DNA from 2 places in the Escherichia sp. TC-EC600-tetX4 genome. Region 1 is predicted to be linked to the other one. Evidence: predicted binding sites of a transcription regulator. Region 1 holds the regulator's gene; the other holds the start of a gene.

Region 1 (8,154 bases):
CGACCTGCCAGAGCTGAATATCACGGGCGCGGAAAGCACCTGCACAGGCATTCAGATAATAGGTAAACATTCGTTTAAAGCGTTCACTATAGTTATCCGCAATTTCTGGCCATGCGGCGAGGAATCGTTCATACCACGCCATCAACGTAGTATCGTAATCAGCACCGAAGTTATGCCAGTCTTCCATCACAAAGTGGGGTTCGCTGGACTGAGCAATCTGGCGTACAGAGGGCAGGCAACCGTTCGGAAAAATATATTTATTAATCCAGGGATCAACATTCAGATCGGTTTTTTTCGAACCGATAGTATGGAGCAGGAATATGCCTTCCGGTTTCAAATTACGATCCACCACCGCAAAATAGGTATCGTAATTTTTCGGTCCGACGTGCTCGAACATCCCCACAGAAACAATACGATCAAACTGGTCGTTCAGGTCACGATAATCTTGCAGCAAAATGGTGACATCCAGGCCTTCACAGCGTTCCTGAGCCATTTTTTGCTGTTCGGCAGAAATGGTGACGCCCACCACGCTTACGTCATAATTAGATGCCATGTAGTGTGCCAGTCCGCCCCAGCCGCAGCCAATATCCAGTACGCGCATCCCTGGTTTTAACTGCAATTTTTCACAAATCATTTTGAGCTTCGCCTGCTGGGCAGATTCCAGATTATCGGCATCTTTCCAGTAAGCGCAGGAATATTGCATGAAGGGATCAAGCATGCGGCTGAACAAGTCATTACCCAAATCGTAATGCTCTTTGCCGACTATCCAGGCACGTTTTTTACTCTGCAGATTGAAGAGACGAGCGCCGGCAATACGCAGCGTGTCTTTGAAATGATGGGGGAGTTGGTTCTCGAGACCTGCGCGTAAGACTTTGCTAAAAAACATATCCAGTCGGTCACATTCCCACCAGCCATCCATATAACTTTCGCCTAACCCCAAAGAGCCTTCTTGCAGAACGCGTTTAAAAAAATCGGGGTTTTTCACACGAATATCCGCCGGGGCAGAACCGTTAATGGCTATACCGGCACGGCTAAGTAATTCGTTGGCGATACGGTACCAGTTGTCATCCGGTACACTGACTTCTTCTATACACGATGAACTCATAGTTTCTCCATCACTGGTCGGTGATCAGAACCTTAAAACAGCGTAGACGCTTTTTGGGCTTTGTGAGAAATCTCGCAGAAAAAACCGCGAGTCTATAATCCGACGTAGAACAGAGGGAAAGGAGGAACCCTTGCCGAAATGACTATCCATAGTGAGTCGGGAACGATCCTGTCCCCGTAAAAACATAATATTTATCGTAGCTTTAACAACTCGAAATTAGTATAGGCCGCTAATTTCAATCATACAACAAAATTTTGTTAGCAGCCTAAGTATAAGTATATCGATATAGATCAGTGTGATTCGCTATGAGCGACTTCGGCATTGCCATGATTCTGGCAGCCAACTTCTTCACAACGTTGCATCATGTAACCCAGCGCGACCAGCACTACTGTTGATAACATCACGCTGGTGGTGGTGAGCAATGGCGTGCTGATACTGATCAGCCAGGAAACTACCAGACTTGCGAGGAAGCACAGACCCAGTTGAAGAGTGTTCTGCAACGCTGCGGCGCGACCAGTTGCGTGTGGGAAGGGACGCAGCGCCTGGGCGACAACAATAGGGTAGATCGCGCCATTGGCAATCGCCATCACACAGAATGGGATCAGGATTTCGACCAGCGACACATGGCTAATGAAGCCCGCAGCCCAGGTCGCAATGACGCTGACAGCAAACAGCACCAGCAACCACGGTAATAACTGCTTGCCTTGCCATTTCTGCAGCGCGGCGCGACAGCCATAACCACCAATCAGAAACGCGATAGTTTGCGGGACATAACTTAAACCAATAACTGCCGGGCTGTAGCCCATTTCACTAAGGATGAACGGTGAACCGGTCAGCCATGCAAAAAAACTGGCTGAACAGGCTGCGTATATCAGCACGTTGCCGCGATAGGTTTTAGAACGTAGCAGGTCGGTAAAGGTCAGACCATCCTGACTATTGTTACGGGCCTTCGTCGTGGGTTTGAGCCAGAAAATAGGCAGAATCAGCACCACGGTAATGGCAAACAGGGTGGCGAAAATCGCCTGCCAGGAAAAATGGACCAGCAGCCAGCTTCCTAACAGAGGAGCCAGTGCCGGAGATAGACCCACCAGCGGCATGATGGCCGCAAAAATACGGTTAACTTTCTGTGAAGGATAATAATCTGTCACTAATGCTTGCCAGATAACCGCCGCGGCGCAGACACCCACAGCCTGTACAAAACGCAATACCAGCAGCGTAGCGGCGTTTTCTACCCACAGCATCCCCAGACTACCTAACGCAAAAATTGTCAGGCCGATTAATAATACCGGTTTACGACCATAACGGTCGGAGAGCGGCCCCCACAGAAGCTGGGCTGCGGCAAAACCGGCAAGGAACAGACTAAGGCTGGCACTGACAGCAGACGCAGGCGTTTGCAGGTCGGCCTGTATGGCGGCGAAAGCAGGCAGATACATATCGGTTGCCAGAAAACCGAGTACGCTCAAACCCGCCAGCCAGACTAAAAATCTTTTCCCAGGTTGCATGTATATTCTCTAAATCTCTCAATTAAACACCGCCGCAAAGTGTAGGGAGTGAAATTAGTGTTGTGAAACGGTAATATTTGATGACTGGTTTCAAAAATTTTGCAGGCAGACTATGTGGTCAGAATATTCACTCGAAGTTGTTGATGCGGTAGCGCGTAATGGTAGTTTTAGCGCTGCGGCACAGGAGCTGCATCGCGTTCCTTCTGCGGTCAGCTATACCGTGCGTCAGCTGGAAGAGTGGCTGGCGGTGCCGCTCTTTGAACGACGGCACCGTGATGTGGAGCTGACCGCTGCTGGAGCGTGGTTTCTCAAAGAAGGGCGCTCTGTTGTCAAAAAAATGCAGATCACCCGCCAGCAATGTCAGCAGATAGCGAACGGCTGGCGCGGTCAGTTAGCTATCGCAGTGGATAATATTGTCAGGCCAGAACGTACACGGCAGATGATCGTTGATTTTTATCGCCATTTTGATGATGTCGAACTTCTTGTCTTTCAGGAAGTGTTCAACGGTGTCTGGGATGCGCTTTCCGACGGGCGCGTGGAACTGGCGATTGGCGCAACACGCGCGATTCCGGTAGGCGGTCGTTATGCCTTCCGGGATATGGGGATGCTAAGCTGGAGTTGCGTTGTTGCCAGTCACCACCCGCTGGCGTTGATGGATGGCCCGTTCAGCGATGATACGTTGCGCAACTGGCCGTCGTTGGTGCGCGAAGACACCTCGCGAACGCTACCTAAACGTATTACCTGGTTGCTGGATAACCAAAAAAGAGTTGTCGTGCCTGACTGGGAATCATCGGCAACCTGTATCTCGGCAGGATTATGCATAGGGATGGTGCCAACACATTTCGCCAAACCGTGGCTTAATGAGGGGAAGTGGGTAGCATTAGAACTGGAAAACCCCTTTCCGGATTCGGCATGTTGTCTGACATGGCAGCAAAATGATATGTCGCCTGCGTTAACCTGGTTGCTTGAGTATCTCGGCGATAGTGAGACGCTGAATAAGGAGTGGCTGCGGGAGCCGGAAGAGACTCCCGCAACGGGTGATTAACGACGATAGTCGCGGAACGGGCCGTCAGCCACGGAGCGGCGTTCAATCAAGCGCGGATGCACTTCAATAGACTGCGGTTCTTCACGTTTGTTGACGATACGATCCAACAGCATGTTGAACGCTGTTTCACCCAGCGAATCTTTTGGCTGATGGATCGTGGTCAGCGCCGGCGTAAAATAGCGCGCGTTGCGCACGTTATCATAACCGATCAGCGAAACATCCTGCGGGACGCGCAGGCCCATTTCATCAGCAGCACAAAGTGCGCCCATTGCCATGATATCGCCACCACAGAAGACGGCAGTAGGGCGATGCGGCTGCGACAGGATTTGCTGCATGGCGCGATAACCGGATTCAGGTTCAAAGTCACCCTGCACAATCCAGCTTTCCGGCACCTTGATCATCGCTTCTTCCATCGCCTTCATAAAACCGGCAAGGCGGCCTGCGCCGGTGTTACGTTCCAGCGGGCCGGGGATGACGCCGATTTCGCGGTGACCGCGTTCAATCAGATAACGCCCGGCCATGTAGCCGCCTTCGAACGCGTTATCAATGACCGCATCGGTGAAGTCAGCTTTTGCTTCACCCCAGTCCATGACCACCATTGGGATATGGCGATACTCTTCCAGCATCGCCAGCAACGGCTCTGGGTACTCAGAACACATCACCAGCAGACCATCGACGCGTTTTTGCGCCATCATCGACAGATAAGCCCGCTGTTTCTCAAGATTGTTCCACGCATTGCCCAGAATCAGGGTGTAACCTTTCTGGAAGCAATTTTTTTCAACTGCTTCAATGATCTCGGCAAAATAGGCCGCTTCGCTGCTGGTCGCCAGCAAACCGATAGACTTGGTGTGGTTAACCTTCAGGCTACGCGCCACCGCGCTAGGGGAGTAGTGTAATTCTTTAATCGCTGCCCACACGGCGTTGCGCGTTTCTTCAGCGACGAAACGTGTTTTGTTGATCACGTGTGACACAGTTGTAGTGGAAACGTTTGCTCGTTTCGCTACATCTTTTATTGTTGCCATTCCATTTCACTCCAGACCCTAACTTCAGCTCCTGCAAAATCGCAAGGTAAACGTTTGCCTTTACACACCTTACGCACAACAAAAGTGTTGCGGTACGCCGGAAAAACGACACGGAGCGTCAGGAAGGGGTCAATGGCCAGTACGCAAATAGTGTAAGCGTGGAATTTTGGCCGATCTTGACGAAAAGGGGAAGTGGTAAAAACACTTATCATTATAAATGACGGGAGATTTTTTCATCACAGTGTGTAAAAATGCGTAATATCACTTTTTGTGTGGTAATAAAAAAGGAGAAAACTTGATGAGCACCGACCTTAAATTTTCACTGGTAACAACGATTATCGTCCTCGGTTTGATCGTAGCCGTGGGTTTGACTGCCGCGCTGCACTGATTTCCTCTCGAGGGAGCGCGTTCTCCCTCGCATCTCCTTCCTGTTTGTTAGCAAAATGGCAAAAGTGTTTTCTCTTTTTGTTATTTTCATTTTTTTGTGATTGCTGTCATGCTTTCGCCACTTTAATGAATATCGCGTAATGACGCGAAGAGGTGGAGATAAGGCATGAAAATTAACTATCCGTTGCTGGCGCTGGCGATTGGCGCGTTTGGTATCGGGACAACGGAGTTCTCGCCAATGGGCTTGTTGCCCGTCATTGCGCGCGGTGTGGATGTCTCGATTCCCGCTGCCGGAATGTTAATCAGTGCCTATGCAGTTGGCGTAATGGTTGGCGCGCCGCTGATGACGCTTCTACTTTCTCATCGTGCCCGCCGCAGTGCGTTGATTTTCCTGATGGCAATTTTCACGCTCGGCAACGTACTTTCCGCCATCGCGCCGGATTATATGACCCTGATGCTTTCACGCATTTTGACCAGCCTGAATCACGGAGCATTTTTTGGTTTGGGTTCAGTCGTGGCCGCAAGCGTGGTGCCAAAACATAAACAGGCCAGCGCAGTTGCCACTATGTTTATGGGGTTAACCCTGGCAAATATCGGTGGCGTGCCGGCGGCGACCTGGTTGGGTGAAACCATCGGCTGGCGGATGTCATTTCTGGCAACGGCGGGGCTGGGAGTGATTTCAATGGTAAGTCTGTTCTTCTCATTACCTAAAGGTGGTGCAGGGGCACGACCTGAAGTGAAAAAAGAGCTGGCGGTATTAATGCGTCCGCAGGTGCTGTCTGCATTGCTGACGACGGTACTGGGAGCTGGTGCAATGTTTACTCTCTACACCTATATCTCTCCGGTACTGCAAAGTATTACCCACGCAACACCGGTGTTCGTCACGGCAATGCTGGTGCTGATTGGTGTCGGATTCTCTATCGGTAACTATCTCGGCGGCAAACTGGCAGATCGTTCAGTTAACGGCACGTTGAAAGGCTTTTTGTTGTTGTTGATGGTGATTATGCTGGCAATCCCGTTCCTGGCCCGCAATGAGTTCGGCGCAGCTATTAGCATGGTGGTGTGGGGCGCAGCAACCTTTGCGGTCGTACCGCCGTTACAGATGCGCGTGATGCGTGTCGCCAGTGAAGCGCCAGGTCTGTCTTCATCAGTCAATATTGGTGCCTTTAATCTTGGAAATGCGCTGGGAGCAGCTGCTGGTGGTGCGGTAATTTCCGCTGGGCTGGGATACAGCTTTGTGCCGGTGATGGGAGCGATTGTCGCGGGACTGGCATTATTGCTGGTGTTTATGTCAGCCAGAAAACAACCTGAAACAGTTTGCGTTGCTAACAGCTAATTAAACAAAAACGCAGAAGGATAACCTTCTGCGTTACAGTTGCTGACAACGTGCGATTTATCTTGCCGGATGCGGCGAGTGCCTTATCCGACCTACATCGATGATCCGCGTAGGCCTGATAAGCGTAGCGCTTCAGGCAATGCTGCATTTGCCATCAGTTATTATGCAGCGAGATTTTTCGCTACGAATTCCCAGTTCACCAGCGCCCAGAAGTGCTCCAGATAGCCAGGACGTGCATTGCGATAGTCGATGTAATAAGCGTGTTCCCAGACATCAACGGTCAGCAGCGGAGTCGCATCGGTGGTCAGCGGAGTACCCGCGTTAGAGGTTGAAACGATAGCCAGTTTGCCATCGCTGTTTTTCACCAGCCAGGTCCAGCCAGAACCAAAGTTTTTGATCGCTGCATCAGTAAACTGCGCTTTGAAATCGGCAAAGCTGCCAAAAGATGCGGCGATAGCTTCAGCGACTTTTCCAGTCGGTTCGCCACCGGCGTTCGGTGCCAGGCAGTTCCAGTAGAAAGTATGGTTCCAGACCTGAGCTGCGTTGTTGAATACGCCACCTTCAGAGCTGCGAATAATCTCTTCCAGTGATTTACCTTCAAACGCGGTACCTTTAATCAGGTTGTTCAGGTTAGTGACATAAGTCTGATGGTGCTTGCCGTAGTGATACTCGATGGTTTCCGCAGAAATGTGCGGTGCCAGAGCATCTTTAGCATATGGTAGTGCAGGTAATTCGAATGACATTGCTACTCTCCTTTATTATTAATTTGCATACGTACAATAGCCTTATTGTGCGTATGGATAGGGTAGCAAATTAAAAGGTGAGACAAAAGATGAACTTACCCTGTTGCCGTAACAACAGGGTAAAGTTTTAGCGAAGTGTTTTTGGGGTCATTACCCGACGAGCGCCAACATAGTGGCGCTGCCAGTAGTCTTCACTGAGAGAAGTGATTTGAATTTCCTGACCTGTGCGCGGTGACTGAATAAATTTGCCGTTGCCGACATACACGCCGACATGATCGGCTGTGCCGCGTCCCTGAGTACGGAAAAAGACCAGGTCGCCGTTTTTCAGTTCACTACGTTCGATTGGCGCTGCATCACGCAGGTGATACATTTCATTCGCCGTACGCGGAATACGAATTTTCACCAAATCTTTATAAGCGTAATAAACCAGGCCGCTGCAATCAAAACCGGTACGCGGTGAGCTGCCACCCCAACGATATGGCTTACCAATTTGCTGCATCAGTTTATTCATTGCCACTTTCGTAGCTTTTTGCACCTTCGCTTTGTGCGCGTCGGCAAGAGTTCCTGACGCGGCATTTTTGACTTTCACACAATGCGATTTATAGCCCTTACGTTTGGTACACTTTTCGGTAAAGCTGGCTGAGGCCGTTTTATTGACGGCGTGTTTGCTGCGAGTTTTGGCGTTTTTAGAAGCGGTAATGGAAGATTTTTTAACGGAAGAAGCGGTTTTGCTTTTGGTCGTACTTTTACTGGCGGCTTTTTTCGCTGTTTTCTGGGTCTTTTTGGTGGTTGCCGTGCTTTTCTTTTTATCTGCTTTTTTGGTGATATGAGTGGTAGCAGAACTCTCCCTGGCTTGCTTTGAAGCATGGGCCATAGGCGTTAAAGGCAGGGTGGTAAAAAGTAAAGCACAGAGCGTGATCGAAATACGGTTTATCCGCGCCACTGAGCGTCCCTCTGTAAAGGCAGGTCTATCATGCCTGCGTCTGATTTACAAAACTTGATGATTCTAATGCA
Region 2 (8,154 bases), 2.1 Mb from region 1:
ACCACTTCATTTACCACCAACTACGACGAAGCGACGGTAAACAGCTTTATCGATGGTATGGCGGAACGCAATCTGCCGCTGCATGTTTTCCACTTTGACTGTTTCTGGATGAAAGCCTTCCAGTGGTGCGATTTTGAGTGGGACCCGCTGACTTTCCCTGACCCGGAAGGGATGATCCGCCGCCTGAAAGCGAAAGGACTGAAAATCTGCGTCTGGATTAACCCCTATATCGGTCAAAAATCCCCCGTCTTTAAAGAGTTACAAGAGAAAGGCTATTTACTCAAACGCCCGGACGGTTCGCTATGGCAGTGGGATAAATGGCAGCCAGGTCTGGCGATTTATGACTTTACCAATCCGGATGCCTGCAAATGGTACGCCGACAAACTGAAAGGTCTGGTCGCGATGGGCGTTGATTGCTTTAAGACCGACTTTGGCGAACGTATCCCAACTGATGTTCAGTGGTTTGACGGTTCCGATCCGCAGAAAATGCATAACCATTATGCGTACATCTACAACGAACTGGTGTGGAACGTGCTCAAGGACACCGTTGGTGAGGAAGAAGCTGTCTTGTTTGCCCGCTCGGCCTCCGTCGGTGCGCAGAAATTCCCGGTACACTGGGGTGGCGATTGTTACGCTAACTACGAATCAATGGCGGAAAGCCTGCGCGGTGGTTTGTCTATTGGCCTTTCAGGTTTTGGCTTCTGGAGCCACGATATCGGCGGCTTTGAAAATACCGCTCCGGCGCACGTTTACAAACGCTGGTGCGCGTTTGGTTTGCTCTCCAGCCATAGCCGTTTACACGGTAGCAAATCTTATCGTGTGCCGTGGGCCTACGATGATGAGTCCTGTGATGTGGTGCGCTTCTTCACGCAACTGAAATGCCGCATGATGCCGTATCTGTATCGTGAAGCTGCGCGTGCGAACGCGCGGGGTACGCCGATGATGCGGGCCATGATGATGGAGTTCCCGGACGATCCGGCTTGTGATTACCTTGACCGTCAATACATGTTAGGCGACAACGTGATGGTTGCGCCGGTGTTCACTGAAGCGGGCGATGTGCAGTTCTACCTGCCGGAAGGTCGCTGGACACACCTGTGGCACAACGATGAACTCGACGGTAGTCGCTGGCATAAACAGCAGCACGGCTTCCTGAGTCTGCCCGTTTATGTGCGTGATAACACTCTACTGGCGCTGGGCAACAACGATCAACGTCCCGATTACGTGTGGCACGAAGGCACGGCATTCCACCTCTTCAATCTGCAAGACGGGCATGAAGCCGTCTGTGAAGTGCCCGCTGCTGACGGATCGGTGATCTTTACTTTAAAAGCAGCACGTACTGGCAACACGATTACTGTGACTGGTGCGGGCGAGGCGAAGAACTGGACACTGTGCCTGCGCAATGTTGTGAAAGTAAATGGTCTGCAAGACGGTTCGCAGGCTGAAAGTGAGCAGGGGCTGGTGGTGAAGCCTCAAGGGAATGCGCTGACAATTACGTTGTAATCTATTGATGGAATGCCGGGTACGTCTGAGTCGTACCCGGCGAGATTGATGTTTACCGCACCGGCTCCGTCGATGTAACTTCACCGCTGGAAACGATGCCAGCATTCATGGTTTGAGTCACTTGCTGCTTTGCGGCGTTCACGGCATGCAATTGCCCGCTAACCGTAGGTTTCAACGGGACATTGGCCTGAATATCGCCACTGGCGGTAAGCTGAATATTGCCGTCGCCAGTCAACGGTAATTCAGGCCATCCCCACTGTTGCAAAATATTCACCGGCACACCGCGTCCATTCAGGCTGATATGTGTCTGACGTTGTGGCGTTTGTGAAACACTGGCGGTGGCTTCCAGAATGCCTTTTTCAGTAAATGCACTCAGTTCGCTGATATTCACCGTGCTGCTGTTGGCGGTCAGCGCCAGCGACGGGCGACGAACATCAACACGATTGAATGTCGCGGCGGCGGCATTCAGATTCGCCGAGCCACTCCAGACGCCCCATTTATGATCGGTAACCAGCGTCAGGTTGGCACCGTAACCATCGAGCGCGGTGAGCTGCCACGGGAAGTCAGGGTCGATATCAATGATCAGATTGCGGCTGGCGCTAAATCTCTTCAGTTGCAGGCTGTTTAACCAACCGGGTGTCGTTTCCATCCACAACTGTTGCCAGTTTTTCGGCAAGGTATATTCCAGCCCGGCAATTGCCGCATCATCAAGGATCAACGTTTTCCCGTCACGCAGCCAGTTCCCTGACGTTCTGACCATACCCCCTTCCCAGCGGCTGGTGAACTGGCGCAGCGCTACGCCCTGCGGGGAAAATTCCGTGTTTATAATCGGGTCAAATAAATGCAGCGAACCATAAATGAACTCGCTAGCGTTCATCGACAGTTTGCCTTCCTGTGTCTGCCAGTCATCTTTACTGAAGGTCATGTTGCGCAAGCTGAGATCGAGGTCGGTCACCGCCCAGTCCGGACCTTGCAAACGAGCATCGATCACTTCCAGGCGACCAATCTGCAACGACGGGACAGAGCGTAATGGCGCAAAGAAGTCGGTTAGCGATTTTTCGCTTTGTAGACGTATATCCGCCATGCGCAGGTTTTCCACTTGCCAGCTGCCGTCGGCGTTACGCTGCGCGTTTCCGGTTAATGTCCCGCGGGCGATGTCGGCACCCAGGTTAGTCAGCGTAACGCGATCGTTATCAATACTGCCTTCAATCAGTACATTGGTGGCAGGAACATCATTGAGCGAAAGCGATCCGGCACTAAACTGAATCTGCGCCTTCGTACCCAGCACTTTACCGGCTTTTGGTGACCACGGAACTACGCCGCCATTTACCCGCTGCGCGCTCAGTTTCCATTCGCTATTCGGGCTATTAAACGCCATATCACGCAGTTGCAGACGATCGGCTTTGAACGGTAGCGGCGCGGTCTGGTCGGTGAGATTCAGCGTCCCGTTTTCCAGCAGGATGGTATCGACATGGCGTGGTTCGGTCAGTTGCCGACTGCTTAGCGCAATGTCGACACTTTTGGCCACCAGGGTCGCGGGCTGGCCATCACGACCAAACGTGACGTTCTCCAGCACGATATGAGATGGCGCGGAAAAACGGTGATCCATCGCCCCGAAGGCCAGATGATAGTCGCTATTCTCGGAAACCCATGCGCTGATATGTTCTGCTCCCCAGCGGGTTTGCAGAAGAAAATAGAGGCCAGCGATCGCCACTAACAGAGCGATGAGAATGTAGAGAAGCAGCTTCCCAATAAATTTCATGGTCTTCCATCCCGTGAAATGCACATAAGGGAGTTATGCACGATTTACGCGCAATCCTCAAGGCGGGAATGGTTAAAGAGGTGAGACTGCGGCGGTAATTATCTTACCGCCGCCAGTGAATTACTGTTTTTCTGGTGGGAAAATCAGATTCAGCACGATGGCAGTAATACCGCCCGCGGCGATCCCGGAGGAGAGCAGGTTTTTCAGCCATTCAGGGGCAAACTGCAAAATCAGCGGCTGCTGAGACACGCCCAGACCAACCGCCAGCGACAGCGCGATAATCAGAATCGCCCGACGGTTCAGCGGCTCACGAGAAACGATACGCACACCGGAGGCGGCGATGGTGCCAAACATTACAAGCGTTGCGCCGCCCAGAACCGGTTCTGGAATGTGTTGTACAAAACCGCTCACTGCCGGGAACAGACCCAGCACGATCAACATCAGCGCGACGACAAAACCGACATAGCGGCTGGCAACACCAGTCAACTGGATCACTCCGTTGTTTTGCCCGAAGCAGGAGTTCGGGAAGGTGTTAAACACCGCCGAAACAAACGAGTTCAGGCCGTTTGCCAGCACGCCGCCTTTCAGGCGTTTCATGTACAGCGGACCGGACACTGGCTGTTCGGAAACGTCAGAGGTCGCCGTGATATCGCCAATGGTTTCCAGCGAAGTGATCATAAAGACCAGCATCAGCGGCAGCAGCAGACTCCATTCAATGCCAAGACCGTAATAGAGCGGCGTTGGCACCATAATCAGTTCTTGCGTCATAGGTTCGTTGCTTTCTGGCAACATGCCCATAAACCACGCCAGCGCATATCCGGCCGCCATCGCAATTACCAGTGAGGCCACGCGTAAGTAAGGGTTACGTTGACGGTTAAGCAGGATAATTAAGGCTAAGACCACGCCTGCCAGCAGCAGATTTTTCGGTGCGCCGAAGGTGTTATCGCTCATGGCTGCGTAACCGCCGCCAATGGACGTTAACCCAACCTGAATTAGCGACAGGCCGATAATCATCACCACAACGCCAGAAACCAGCGGCGTAATAATGCGGCGCGCCAGATGCAGAACGCGGGAGATCACCATCTCGGTGCAACTTGCCAGCATCAACGTGCCGAACAAAGCCGCCATCATGGTAGGAACATCAGCACCACCGGTTTTCAGCGCGGTACCGCCCATAATCAGCGGGGCAACAAAGTTGAAGCTGGTGCCCTGAATAGACAACAGCCCGGAGCCAACCGGACCCCAGGCCTTAATTTGAATAATCGATGCCACACCGGAGGCAAACAGCGACATACTAATAATGTGTTGCGTGTCTTGTGCCGGTAAACCCAGCGCCTGGCAGATTAATAGCGCTGGCGTGATCACCGCAACGAACATCGCCAGCAGATGCTGACAGGCGGCAAACAGGGTTTGAGGAAGCGGCGGACGATCTTCAAGACGGTAAATCAGTTCGCTGTTTTGAGTCTGCGCAACCGGTTGCGCATTTTCTGACTCGAGGGTGGAAACAGACATCGAAAACAATCCCGTGGTAGCAAAGCGGGCATTTTAGCTGACCGAAAGAGAAAAGCAAACGTTTGCCACATCCTCATCTAAATATTTAAATGAGATAAATGCACTTTTTTATATAACTTTTGGTATTTTTCTGCTTAAAATCCATGCCATTTGTTCATTAACAGCTGAGAATTTGACCCAGGAAAGCATAACTCGATACCCGTCATAGTTCATGAAGTTGCCACTGCGCGATGAAGTATGACGAGTATGAAAGAGTGATGCGGATACAAAGGAGTAACTATGTTTCATCTCGATACTTTAGCAACGCTTGTTGCCGCAACGCTGACGTTGCTGCTCGGGCGTAAGTTGGTCCATTCCGTCTCCTTTTTGAAGAAATACACCATACCGGAACCTGTTGCGGGTGGTTTGTTGGTGGCGCTGGCGCTACTAGTACTGAAAAAAAGCATGGGCTGGGAAGTCAACTTTGATATGTCCCTGCGCGATCCGTTAATGCTGGCTTTCTTCGCCACCATTGGCCTGAACGCCAACATTGCCAGTTTGCGTGCCGGTGGGCGTGTGGTTGGCATCTTCTTGATTGTGGTTGTTGGTCTGTTGGTGATGCAAAATGCCATTGGCATTGGTATGGCTAGCTTGTTAGGGCTTGATCCGCTGATGGGGCTGTTGGCCGGTTCTATTACTCTTTCCGGCGGTCACGGTACGGGCGCTGCGTGGAGTAAATTGTTCATTGAACGTTATGGCTTCACCAATGCGACGGAAGTGGCGATGGCCTGTGCAACGTTCGGTCTGGTGCTGGGCGGCTTGATTGGCGGTCCGGTGGCGCGCTATCTGGTGAAACACTCCACCACGCCGAACGGTATTCCGGATGACCAGGAAGTCCCGACGGCGTTTGAAAAGCCGGATGTGGGACGCATGATCACCTCGTTGGTGCTGATTGAAACTATCGCGCTGATTGCTATCTGCCTGACGGTGGGGAAAATTGTTGCGCAACTTTTGGCTGGCACTGCTTTTGAACTGCCGACCTTCGTCTGTGTACTGTTTGTTGGCGTGATTCTGAGCAACGGTCTGTCAATAATGGGCTTTTACCGCGTCTTTGAGCGTGCGGTATCCGTGCTGGGTAACGTAAGCTTGTCGTTGTTCCTGGCGATGGCGTTGATGGGGCTGAAACTGTGGGAGCTGGCTTCGCTGGCGCTGCCGATGCTGGCGATTCTGGTGGTACAGACCATCTTCATGGCGTTGTATGCCATCTTCGTTACCTGGCGCATGATGGGCAAAAACTACGATGCGGCAGTGCTGGCTGCGGGTCACTGTGGTTTTGGCCTCGGTGCAACGCCAACGGCAATCGCCAACATGCAGGCGATCACTGAACGCTTTGGCCCGTCGCACATGGCGTTTTTGGTGGTGCCGATGGTCGGTGCGTTCTTTATCGATATCGTCAATGCGCTGGTAATTAAGTTGTATTTGATGTTGCCGATTTTTGCCGGTTAACCGATGAAGCGGCGGTAGAAGTGCCGCCGCAACAAAGACAAATGCCTGATACGCTTCGCTTATCAAGCCTGCGTATTGATTCATAATTTATTGAATTTGTAGGGTGATGAATCGCATCCGGCAGGAAGGTAGGGTAACCTGAAATGGCGGTCTTCTCACTGCCGCCTTTTACGCATTCGAGTAACGTTCCGTCTCCGGCATCCAGCGTTCTATCAGGGCTTTTGCCTGTTGTGGGTAACGTTCGTGAATATGGCGTGCCAGGCGCTGAACTTCCGGGATCATCGCCTGATCGCGCAGTAAATCCGCCACTTTAAATTCAGCATTACCCGTCTGACGCGTGCCTAACAATTCGCCAGGGCCGCGAATCTCCAGATCTTTTTGCGCAATCACAAAACCGTCGTTACTGTCGCGCAGCACTTGCAGGCGAATTTGCGCCGTTTTAGAAAGCGGCGTTTTGTAGAGCAGCACGCAGTGAGAAGCCACCGCGCCACGACCTACGCGCCCGCGCAGCTGGTGTAACTGCGCCAGACCCAGACGCTCCGGGTTTTCGATAATCATCAGACTGGCGTTAGGCACATCAACGCCGACTTCAATAACGGTTGTGGCAACCAGCAGGTGTAGCTCACCTTGTTTAAACGACGCCATCACCGCCTGTTTCTCGGCAGGTTTCATCCGCCCGTGTACCAGGCCAACGTTCAACTCTGGTAGCGCCAGTTTCAACTCTTCCCAGGTAGCTTCCGCCGCCTGCGCTTCCAGCAATTCCGACTCTTCAATCAACGTACAAACCCAGTATGCCTGACGACCTTCAGTTATGCAGGCGTGGTGCACGCGGTCAATGATGTCGGTACGGCGGGTATCAGGAATAGCGACCGTAGTCACTGGCGTGCGGCCTGGCGGCAGCTCATCTATCACCGAGGTATCGAGATCGGCATACGCAGTCATTGCCAGCGTGCGGGGGATCGGCGTGGCGGTCATGATCAACTGATGCGGATGGAAGCCCTGCTGCTGGCCTTTCTCCCACAATGCCAGACGCTGATGCACGCCAAAACGATGCTGTTCGTCGATAATCACCAGCGCCAGGCCGTTAAACTGCACCTGTTCCTGGAAGATGGCGTGTGTACCGACAATCATCTGCACCTGACCGCTGGCGATGGCTTCCTGCTGTGCCAGCCGTGCTTTACCTTTCTGCTTACCGGCGAGCCAGCCCACTTCGATACCGAGCGGTGCAAACCAGTTGCGGAAGTTATTGGCGTGCTGCTCGGCGAGTAATTCGGTTGGTGCCATCAATGCTACCTGTTTGCCGTGGGCAATCGCACGCAACGCGGCGAGGGCGGCGACCAGCGTTTTACCGGAACCTACATCGCCCTGCACCAGACGCATCATCGGCACATCCAGCGCCATATCGCGCTCGATCTCCGCCACTACGCGTGCCTGTGCGCCCGTTGGCTTGAACGGTAAGGCGGCGAGGAGTTTATTTTTCAGCGTGTCATTGGCGCTCAGCGGCTGGGCATGAAAACGCTGTGCTCCGGCACGTAAGGCTAACATGCTGAGGTTGTGCGCCAGCAGTTCTTCCAGAATCAGACGACGTTGCGCCGGATGCTGCCCGGTTTCCAGATCGCTAAGCTGTAGCGTCGGTGGCGGGCGGTGCAAAGTGCGCAACGCTTCCGGTAGCGTCATCATTCCTTGTGACAGTTCCGGCGGCAGGAGTTCTTCAATGGCGCAGGTGTCGAGCAGATCCAGCGCCTGGTCGGTTAATTTACGCAGCGTGGCCTGCTTTACGCCTTCCGTTGTTGGATAAACCGGCGTGAGCGTTTCCTGTAATTCTGGCGTGCTGAGATCGCCCTGCACGCGGTATTCCGGGTGGATCATCTCCGCACCATATTTACCGCGCTTTG

Evidence for each region. The regulator PurR, encoded in region 1, represses purine synthesis genes. The targets are predictions, from matches to a motif close to CANGCAAACGTTTGCNTG.
Region 2: a site for PurR is predicted at 4,826-4,843, ahead of gltS (sodium/glutamate symporter). Genes of this name have one in related genera too.

What each region holds. Positions count from the first base shown of each region.
Region 1 covers NZ_CP079924.1:2,136,626-2,144,779, forward strand. Annotated here, with positions in the region: gene cfa (cyclopropane fatty acyl phospholipid synthase) at 1-1,105, opposite strand, end outside; gene punC (purine nucleoside transporter PunC) at 1,396-2,607, opposite strand; gene punR (DNA-binding transcriptional activator PunR) at 2,720-3,652, shown strand; gene purR (HTH-type transcriptional repressor PurR) at 3,649-4,674, opposite strand; gene cydH (cytochrome bd-I accessory subunit CydH) at 4,973-5,062, shown strand; gene KXD89_RS10300 (MFS transporter) at 5,228-6,397, shown strand; gene sodB (superoxide dismutase [Fe]) at 6,559-7,140, opposite strand; gene mepH (peptidoglycan DD-endopeptidase MepH) at 7,268-8,083, opposite strand.
Region 2 covers NZ_CP079924.1:50,012-58,165, forward strand. Annotated here, with positions in the region: gene yicI (alpha-xylosidase) at 1-1,500, shown strand, start outside; gene KXD89_RS00250 (AsmA family protein) at 1,553-3,262, opposite strand; gene xanP (xanthine/proton symporter XanP) at 3,383-4,774, opposite strand; gene gltS (sodium/glutamate symporter) at 5,054-6,259, shown strand; gene recG (ATP-dependent DNA helicase RecG) at 6,428-8,154, opposite strand, start outside.